DNA from 3 places in the Pseudomonas reactans genome. Region 1 is predicted to be linked to each of the others. Evidence: riboswitches for the same ligand, from Rfam matches in the RefSeq annotation. Region 1 holds a riboswitch; each other region holds the start of a gene.
The links. A riboswitch is a leader RNA that binds a small molecule or an ion and turns the genes downstream of it on or off. The one in region 1 is predicted to bind cobalamin.
Positions count from the first base shown of each region.

Region 2: it holds a riboswitch for cobalamin, as region 1 does, so the genes downstream of both, HX793_RS11540 (ABC transporter substrate-binding protein) here and cobW (cobalamin biosynthesis protein CobW) in region 1, are expected to answer to the same signal.
Region 3: it holds a riboswitch for cobalamin, as region 1 does, so the genes downstream of both, cobO (cob(I)yrinic acid a,c-diamide adenosyltransferase) here and cobW (cobalamin biosynthesis protein CobW) in region 1, are expected to answer to the same signal.

Region 1 covers NZ_JACAQP010000041.1:3,041-6,310, reverse strand. The annotation lists gene cobN (cobaltochelatase subunit CobN) at 1-663, opposite strand, end outside; gene cobW (cobalamin biosynthesis protein CobW) at 667-1,728, opposite strand; cobalamin riboswitch at 1,822-2,021, opposite strand; gene HX793_RS27785 (hypothetical protein) at 2,287-2,964, shown strand; cobalamin riboswitch at 3,042-3,249, shown strand.
Region 2 covers NZ_JACAQP010000008.1:79,666-82,935, forward strand. The annotation lists gene HX793_RS11535 (FecCD family ABC transporter permease) at 1-478, opposite strand, end outside; gene HX793_RS11540 (ABC transporter substrate-binding protein) at 475-1,485, opposite strand; cobalamin riboswitch at 1,588-1,782, opposite strand; gene HX793_RS11545 (hypothetical protein) at 1,886-2,329, shown strand; gene HX793_RS11550 (DNA/RNA non-specific endonuclease) at 2,832-3,270, opposite strand, start outside.
Region 3 covers NZ_JACAQP010000015.1:60,687-63,956, reverse strand. The annotation lists gene HX793_RS18195 (C40 family peptidase) at 85-714, shown strand; gene HX793_RS18190 (C40 family peptidase) at 859-1,395, shown strand; cobalamin riboswitch at 1,493-1,743, shown strand; gene cobO (cob(I)yrinic acid a,c-diamide adenosyltransferase) at 1,824-2,435, shown strand; gene HX793_RS18180 (cobyrinic acid a,c-diamide synthase CobB) at 2,432-3,270, shown strand, end outside.

The DNA.
Region 1 (3,270 bases):
CACATCGATAAAACCGGTATTGGCCGCCTGCAAATGGGAGCGGTAGAACAGCACCGCCGCCACCGGCCACTCGGCATTCCAATCCATCTGCCAATCATTCAGGCGAGCATTGGCATGGCGCGGGTGATAAATCGCCGTGCGTGGCAGGGTCTGCGGCTCGGCCCAGGCGTAGTCACGGTCCAGGTAGGTGCTGGCCAGGCAGCGATAGAAATCCAGCGCATTGCCCAGACCACCCTGGCGCAGGAAATGCCAGAGGCGATCACGCGCTTTGACGTCGACGGTGCTCAGGCCACTGAGTTCCGGGTCCGGGCGATCATCCCCCGGCACCAGGATCAGCTGCACGCCCCTTTCGGCCAACTCCACCAGACGCTCGATGCCGTAACGCCAATAACCGATACCGCCATGCAGCGAGATCAGGATGACCTTGGCGTGGCGCAGCACTTCATCGACGTACAGGTCGACCGAGGCGTGGTTCTGCACCTGCATCGGGTTAGCCAGGCGAAAGCTGGGATAGTCGTCCGGCAACTGTTGCGCCGCTTCGGCCAGCAGCGCCAGGCTGGAATCGCCGCTGCACAGGATCACCAGGTCAGCGGGGGTTTGGCCAAGGTCGGCAATATTGTCGTCCGAGACGAAACCACCGGGCTGGGTCCTGAGCAGGTGCATGGGTTAAACGCTAAGGGCGGCGCGCAGTTGCGCTTCAAGGCCGGCCGCGTCGAGGTCCTGACCGATCAGCACCAGGCGCGTGATGCGCGCTTCGTCAGCGCCCCAGGCACGGTCGAAGTGCTTGTCGAAACGCGTGCCCACGCCCTGGATCAACAGGCGCATCGGTTTGTTCGGGATCGCGGCGAAGCCTTTGACGCGCAGGATGCCGTGTTGCACCACCAGTTGGGTCAAGGCGTCGAGCAGCAGTGCTTCGTCGGCTTGCGGCAGGTCGATGGAAATGGAGTCGAAGGCGTCGTGGTCGTGATCGTCTTCACCTTCGTGATGATGATCGTGATGGCTGTGGCGACCGTCGATGTGTTCTTCGGAGCCGGCACCCAGACCTATCAGCACGTCCAGTGGCAGGCGACCGCTGCTGGCTTCGATGATCTTGACGGCGGGTGGCAGTTCTTCCGCGACTTCCAGGCGCACGCGGGCCAGGTCTTCAGGGCTGATCAGGTCGGTCTTGTTGAGGATTACCAGGTCAGCGCTAGCCAGTTGGTCGGCGAACAGCTCGTGCAGGGGTGATTCGTGGTCCAGGTTCGGGTCGAGCTTGCGCTGCGCATCCACTTGGTCCGGGAAGGCGGCGAAGGTGCCGGCGGCCACAGCCGGGCTGTCGACGACGGTAATCACGGCGTCAACGGTGCAGGCGCTGCGGATTTCCGGCCATTGGAAGGCTTGGACCAGCGGTTTTGGCAGGGCCAGGCCGGAGGTTTCGATGAGAATGTGGTCGAGGTCGCCGCGGCGGGCCACCAATTCGCGCATCACCGGGAAGAACTCTTCCTGCACGGTGCAGCACAGGCAGCCGTTGGCCAGCTCGTAGACGCGGCCGTTGGCTTCTTCTTCGGTGCAGCCGATGGAGCACTGCTTGAGGATTTCACCGTCGATACCCAGCTCGCCGAATTCGTTGACGATCACGGCAATGCGACGGCCCTGAGCGTTGTCGAGCATGTGGCGCAGCAAGGTGGTTTTGCCCGAGCCGAGGAAGCCGGTGACGATGGTGACGGGGAGTTTGGCCAGTGTTTTCATCGGATGCCCTTGGGGGCGGGCATACGGGACGATAGGCCCTGCGACGGTGCGCAGCAGCGGATTTCGTCACCGGATCACCCCGCCCGGTTGAAGTAGAAAATCGGTTGCGAGGCAGGTCTCCTGGCTTGGGGCTTGCGGGTCTTGCGACCGGCGCTGGCTGCGCCTTCCCGCCTTTCGGCAGTGGCGTGGCAGTCAGCTGAACCCTTTACAGTTGCGGGGGCAGCCGCGGCTTGGACCGCGTTCCCTTCTTAGCTTCGGCCTGGGGCTGAAGAACCTCGAGGGTGCAAGGCTACGCAGTGCAGACAGGATGGTCAATGTCAGTGGGCTTTATGGAAGAATCAACAAGCGCACTGCCTGCCGACATTGCAGGCCTGATCATATTGACGCGAATACATGACGTATTACTTTGCAAAAACTTATCAACCCTGTTCATGGAACAATTAAACGACTTGCGCCACCTAGGGAGGGCAACACAAACATTCTGTCTAGTTAAGAAGCCATGAACGTGATTTCTCCTAGACGTACGACTATTTAAGACACCACAACTGAGATCAACTCATGTCTACTATCGCCTCTACGCGCACCGACGCCACCCCGCAGCCCGCACAACTGAATGAAACCTCCCTGACTTCAACCTCGCGCCCTCTTGAGTCGTTGAGTGATCAAGCGTTGACGAAAAAAATACTGGAATTGGCCCCTGCACTTGATCCCTGGGGAAACGAATTTTTCACGCTCCATACTGCCGATCGAATGGCAAAAGGCACACAAGAGAACGGCGAACCTGCTACCCAAGAACAAATAGAGACGATGAAGGAGTTTCTGGCACGCCCTGATCTTTATAAACACCTCGACCTCCAGCCCCCTGGTGGCATCGAAGACGGACAAATTAATTTGGACTCAGTTGCCGTAGAAGCGGGAGAGATTTCACAGGTGAGTGACCGCAAGCTGATACAGTTAGCCAAGGATTTTCATACCACTTACGACACCACAGGTAATGGTTATGTCAACTACAACGAACTGAGAAAAGCCGAAGACAGTGACATTCCCGAACTGGCAAAAAAAGTTGCCCGAGAGTTACTCGCACGTCCAGAACTTCTTAAGCAATTGGATATTGGTGTCGGCTTCCTCGGGTTCGCAGGCAAGGATGATGAACGCTATGACGTCACCAACCTCGACTATATGATTAAAAACAGTTCCAAGCGGGTTAATTACCCATTCAGGAGTAAAACTGTCTGACCTCCTGGAAGGACGAGGCATACAATACTTGACTCATTGACCTCATGTATTTGACGCGCATTACTCGTCCATGTTTTCCTACACGTCTTGTTTCGGGTGCCCTTCACAGGGTGAAACGGGAAACCGGTGCGTCATAGCGATATGACCAGTCCGGTGCTGCCCCCGCAACGGTAAGCGAGCGAAGTGTCACAGCCACTGTGCAATTGCATGGGAAGGCGATGCTTTCAGGGCTCCTCCAAGAGCCCCCTCGCAAGCCCGGAGACCGGCCCGAAAAATTCAGATAACAAACCCGCGGTGGGCGGGCGC
Region 2 (3,270 bases), on a different contig from region 1:
ACAATTGCGAGCCGGCAATGCCCGCCAGGATGATCTGGCCGGTGCCACTAACCGAACCGCTGGCGCGGGCGAGCAGGATCACCAGCGCAAACGCGGCCATGGCGCCGACAAACGCGCCCGCCGACAACGAGATCAAACCGCCGCCCACACCGATCAACGCCACCAGCACCGCGCCGGTCGAGGCGCCGGCGCTGATGCCCAGCAGGTACGGATCGGCCAGCGGGTTGCGCAACAGCGATTGCAGGATCACGCCGCACGTCGCCAGCCCGGCGCCGCACGCAGCGGCGACCAGGGCGCGGGTGAGGCGGTAGTTCCACACCACGCCTTCGTCGATAGGGTCGAGCACGTAGCCAGCCGCCCACAGTTTGTTGGCGAGGACTTGGAGTACCACCTGCGGCGAGATGGCGGTTTCGCCGATGGCCACGCCCGCGAGTACGGCGGCTAATAGCAGGGCCAGGGCGAGTAGGGTGCGTATCATTTGGTTAGATCGTAGCCGTCGATGGCCGTGGCCAGTTGTTCAAGGCCGTCGAACGTGCGGATGCTGGCCTGCAGCGCCAGGGCGTCGAGGATGATGATGCGGTTGTTTTTCACCGCGTCCATGTTGCGGGTGACCGGGTCGCTGCGCAGGAAGGCCAGTTTCTTTTCATGATCGTCGGCAGGGTAGCGGCGGCGGTCCATGCGCGCGATCACCAGCACGGTCGGGTTGGCCTTGGCGAGGGTTTCCCAGCCGACGGCGGGCCACTCTTCGTCGGACTGCACGACATTATGCAAACCGAGGGTTTCCAGCATGAACTCCGGAATGCCCTTGTGGCCGGCCACATAAGGGTCACTGGCCATCTCGGAACTGGAGAACCACACCAAGGCGCTGGCTTGCTTGAGGCCCTTGCTCTGCACGGTGGCGACGGATTTGGCCAGGCGCGCCTTGAGTTCTTCGTTCAGTTGTTGGCCGCGTGCCTGCACGTCGAAGATCTCGGCGAGTTGGCTGATGCTTTTATAGATCGTCTCGATGCGAAACGGCTCCAGCCGCGTGCCGTCGGCGCCGACCAGGTTGTCCTTGCCTTCGCAGTCGGAGGGCAGCAGGTAGGTGGGAATCTTCAGTTCATGGAATTGCTCGCGGGTGCCGACCACGCCTTGCGGCCCGACCACCCATTCCAGCTCGGCGGCCACCAGTTGCGGGCGCTTGGCGATCACGGCCTCAAAACTTGGCTCATTGTTGGCCAGGCGCTCGATGGTGTCGTTCTGCGCTTTGTACTGTGGCAGTACGCTGTTGAACCACAGCGAGGTGCCGACCACTTTATTGCCCACGCCCAGGGCGTAGAGCATCTCGGTGGCGGCCTGGCCGATGGTCACGCTGCGGGCCGGGGCTTGCTGGAAGGTTAGGGTGCTGCCGCAGTTTTCCACGGTCAGCGGGTAGTGGGTGGGTGCGGCTTGGGCCAGGGCACAGAAGCCCAGACCGGTAAGCAGGGCGGTAACGCGTGGCAGCATGGGGCTATCTCCGAGTGAAGCGTGCGTGCCATTCGGAAATACACCCTCGAGCGCTGTGGTAGCGACAGGCAAGAATGTCCTTCCCGGACACCCCGCCGGTTAGTAGTTGAGCTCGAGCCGGCAGGTCTCCTGACTGATGCGTCGTCGCCCGGCTCCGGCCTTCCCGGACAAGGTCCAGTGGCATCAAGGAGCAGGCTCAGCACCTACAGTTGCGGGGGCAGTTCCGATTGGCGCGGGTGTGCCGCGCTTCGGATTCCCTATTAGTCCCGTTTGGGAACCGGCGCGGTATGGTAGTCGATCACGCGGTTGAACGGGAGGGCGTGAAGTCAACGGTAGCTCTCTGGCGGTCAGGCTCCTATGATGCTCAGCCCATGGATCGCTTTATCACAAGGAATACACCGTGAAATCATTTGTCGCGCTCGTCCTTATCGCCACCCTGGCCGGTTGTGCCACTCAGGGTAAATCTGAACAGCAGATTCTCGACGAGGCCTCCACCGCCTATGTCAAGTCGATGCCCGCCGACTCAGACAAACTGCGCTTGCACACGATGAGCATCCCTAAAAGCGGTATGTTCGGCGACACCCTGGCGATTTCCCTGGCCGGCGACCAAAACGCTGCCAGCCTCAGGGGCGAATTGCTGAATACCAAGCGCTTGGGCGACGTGTTCTTTTTGATCATGGGGGCCGGCACGCCGGTTGATGTTGCCGTGATCGGCAAAGCCGTCGAAGGGCAGGATTTGAAGGGCCTGCAGATTTACTACTCGGGCACCGACGCACAGAAAGACCTGGTGCGTGCGGCGGTCGAGAAGTCGCAGGCGCAGTTTCATTACATCAGTGCGCAGTGAGGGGGCGGCCAAAGGGCGCAAGTATCCACACCTCGCTGGGTACGGCGCTGGCGGCTTGACGGTCGGCCGCAATCTTACTGTTACTCCTGCGATTCAGAATGTGGGAGCTGGCTTGCCTGCGAAGGCGGCCTGACAGCTGGCCTGGATGTTGGATCAGACCGGGTACATATCCGTTATTTAGGTAATGGCGGCTATGGGTTCCGCTCTTACAGCGGGTCACTTTTTGAAGAGCGCAAAAAGTAACCAAAAACGCTTCGCCCCAACACTCGGCACCTCGCCTAGGCTCGGTGTGCCCGATCGCAGGCTTGAATCCGTGGGCCGCCGCGATGGGCCATCCTTGGCCCAGCGCGGCTAACCCGGCGTCCTGCCGGGTTACCCACGGATTCAAGCCTGCGTTCGGCCAGCGTGTTTGACGGGGCGCCTGAGATCAAAAGCCAGATCAAGAGCGGCTCGCTTCGCATCGTGGTTGGCGTGTGACGCAGTTCAACATGTGAAGCGTCGGTCAGAGACGAATGTCTTCAGGCCCCTGTATCAGCGCTTCAATCCGCGTGCCGGTGGCGCGCTCTTCGTTGCTGAAGCCGTCGTAGTCGGCCAGGTTGCCGAAGCGCAGACCGGTCAGGCGCTCGATCTGGATCACGCTGCGCTGGTAGGTCCTGAGCTGGCCGAACACCAGGTCGAGTTGGCCCAGTTCGCGGCTCTGGTCAATCATGTAGGCACTCGCGCTAGGCTTGCCGTTGTCGCTGAGGTAGGCGACCACTTTCCAGAACGCCTTGGGAATCTGCACGCCTCGGTACACCCGGTCGTCGTCGGCGAATACCGGGCCGGTGAACACCGTGGCGCGGGCTTTCCAGCGTTGGGTGTTGTCGAGGATGTAGTCTTCGAGTTCCAGCCAGGTCTTCTGGTTGAACCCGCTCATCTGCGGCGAGCAGTTGGTGAAATGG
Region 3 (3,270 bases), on a different contig from region 1:
CACATAGATCACGATTGAATTTGCAAATCGATGTGATAGAGGGCATAGTCTCGTCTTCTTTACATATCAGCCACGGTCGTGCCCATGCTAAATCGCTTCGCACCCCTCGTGCCTCTCGCACTCGTTACCCTGTTGTTTGGTTGCGCCTCCCACCCTCAACAGGTGGCAGAACAGCAAAAACCACAGGTTCAAAATCAGGCAAAATTCGTTGCTGCACAGTCTGCTTCTGTTTATGAAGAAGAGCTGGCAACGGAAAAAGAACTGGCCAATTTCTCCGGTAGCAAGCCTTACCAGCTTCCTGTTCTGGCCGACAGCATTCTCGAACGCGGCATGTCCCTGATCGGTACCCGTTACCGTTTCGGCGGCACCTCTGAAGCCGGTTTCGACTGCAGCGGCTTCATCGGCTACCTGTTTCGCGAAGAAGCGGGTATGAACCTGCCTCGCTCCACCCGCGAAATGATCAACGTGGATGCACCGTTGGTCGCGCGCAACAACCTCAAGCCCGGTGATCTGCTTTTCTTCAGTACAGCGGGCCGCGGCCGTGTAAGCCATGCCGGTATCTACCTGGGCGATAACCAGTTTATCCACTCCAGCAGTCGTCGCAGTGGCGGTGTTCGGGTCGATAACCTGGGTGACAGTTACTGGAGCAAAACCTTCATCGAAGCCAAGCGCGCACTCGCCATGGCCCCGACGACGGTTACCGCTAGCAAGTAAACTTAAAGTGATACTTGAAGTTTGACGTGTAAGCGCTAGAATCCCTGGACATTGTTGTAATCCGTTCGCGCGAGCTTTGCTTGCGCGTTCTGGTTTTCAGCGTTCGGCAGCGAAAGCCGCATCCAGACCAGGATTGTTCTGCCCATGTCGACCTCGGCCCGCCTGATCCTTCTTCTTTGCGTCGCGCTGCTCAGCGCCTGCGCAAGTCGTCCACCGCCCGCGCCTGTAGTGGTTAAGCCCAAGCCGGTGTTCAACTATTCCACCCAGAATTTCTCGCCTGCGGCTGAAGATGTACTCTTCCGCGCGCTGGGCCTGGTCGGCACGCCTTATCGTTGGGGCGGCAACACACCGGACTCCGGGTTTGATTGCAGTGGCCTGATCGGTTTTGTCTTCCGCGACGCTGCTGGCATTTCCCTGCCGCGTACCACCCGTGAGCTGATCGTGATGCGCGCGCAGGATGTCAGCGAGCAGAACCTGCAGACCGGCGACTTGCTGTTCTTCGCCACGGGCGGCGGTTCACAGGTCAGCCACGCGGGGATCTACGTCGGCGAAGGCCGCTTTGTGCATGCACCGCAAACCGGCGGTACAGTGAAGTTGGACACCTTGTCCAAGGCGTATTGGCAGAATGCCTACCTGAGCGCCAAGCGCGTATTGCCGGGGAATCTGGCGCGGAATCCGTAAGAAGCAGCGGCAAGTTTCAAGCTTCAAGCTGCAAGGGGGGTGATGCCTGCCTGCAGCTATCTGCTTGAAGCTTGCAGCTCGCCCCCCAACCTACTACCCTTCGCCGCTTGTTCCAGGTGCTCTGTGACCCATGGGTCGACGGAGTGAAACAGGGAAGCCGGTGAGTGAGCGCACTTGTACACAGTGCCGCCGCGATTCCGGCGCTGCCCCCGCAACGGTAAATGAGTCAAGACGCTGCCTTTTGCCACTGTATCGCTCGCGATATGGGAAGGCGCAGCGTCGGTCTGCGCGTCTATAAAGCGCGCGCCACTCATGAGCCCGGAGACCGGCCTGCAACATCCAACAGCATCACGGTGGGCGATGCTTGGCTGTCTGTTTTTTTCTTTTTCCTGCCCGCCGTTTTTGTCCAGCCCCAACGGAGAGCTGCCATGACCGATTCCCCCGACCGCGACGAACGCCACCTGGCGCGCATGCTGCGCAAAAAAGCCGTGATCGATGAACGCATCGCCAATTCCCCGAACGAGTGCGGCCTGCTGCTGGTGCTGACCGGCAACGGCAAAGGCAAGAGCAGCTCTGCGTTTGGCATGTTGGCCCGGGCCATGGGTCACGGCATGCAGTGCGGTGTGGTGCAGTTCATCAAGGGGCGTAACAGTACCGGTGAAGAGTTGTTCTTCCGCCGTTTCCCCGAGCAAGTGCGCTTTCATGTCATGGGCGAAGGCTTCACCTGGGAAACCCAGGACCGCCAGCGCGACATCGCCGCCGCCGAAGCCGCCTGGGCGGTTTCCCGTGAGCTGCTGCAGGACCCGTCCATCGGCCTGGTCGTACTGGATGAGCTGAACATCGCCCTCAAGCACGGCTACCTCGACCTGGACCAAGTGCTCAGCGACCTGCAAGCCCGCCCGCCGATGCAACACGTGGTGGTCACCGGCCGTGGCGCCAAGCCTGAACTGATCGAAATGGGCGATACCGTCACCGAAATGGGCATGCTCAAGCACGCGTTCCAGGCCGGTATCAAGGCACAGAAGGGCGTCGAACTTTGAATCAGCCCCGTCATTGCCCGGCCGTCTTGATCGCCGCACCGGCGTCCGGCCAGGGCAAAACCACCGTCACCGCCGCACTGGCCCGTTTACATCGCAACCTGGGGCGCAAGGTGCGCGTGTTCAAATGCGGCCCGGATTTCCTCGACCCGATGATCCACGAGCGCGCCAGCGGTGCGCCGGTGTATCAATTGGACATGTGGATGGTGGGTGAGCAGGAAAGTCGCCGGTTGCTGTGGGAAGCGGCGGGGGAGGCGGACCTGATCCTGATCGAAGGCGTGATGGGCCTGTTCGACGGCACGCCATCCAGCGCCGACCTGGCGCGACACTTCGGCGTGCCCGTCTTGGGCGTGATTGACGGCACCGCCATGGCCCAGACCTTCGGCGCGTTGGCCCTGGGTCTGGCGCGTTATCAGCCAGACTTGCCGTTCGCCGGCGTGCTGGCCAACCGCGTCGGCACCCTGCGCCATGCGCAATTGCTTGAGGGCAGCCTCACCGAAGGCCTGCGCTGGTACGGCGCGTTGTCTCGCGAGACCGGTATCGAGCTGCCTAGCCGTCACCTGGGTTTGGTGCAGGCGAGCGAACTGAATGACCTCGATGTACGCCTGGATGCCGCCGCTCAAGCGCTGGGCAGCAGTTGTGAAGTCGCCTTGCCGCCGCCAGTGACCTTTGCTGCACCGGAAGTGATCGAAGCCAAGCCACTGCTCAACGGCGTGCGCATCGCCGTGGCCCGTGACGAAGCCTTCGCGTTCACCTACGGCGCCAGCCTTGACCTGTTGCGGGCAATGGGCGCTGAGCTGAAGTTTTTCTCGCCGATCCACGATCGCCAATTACCGGA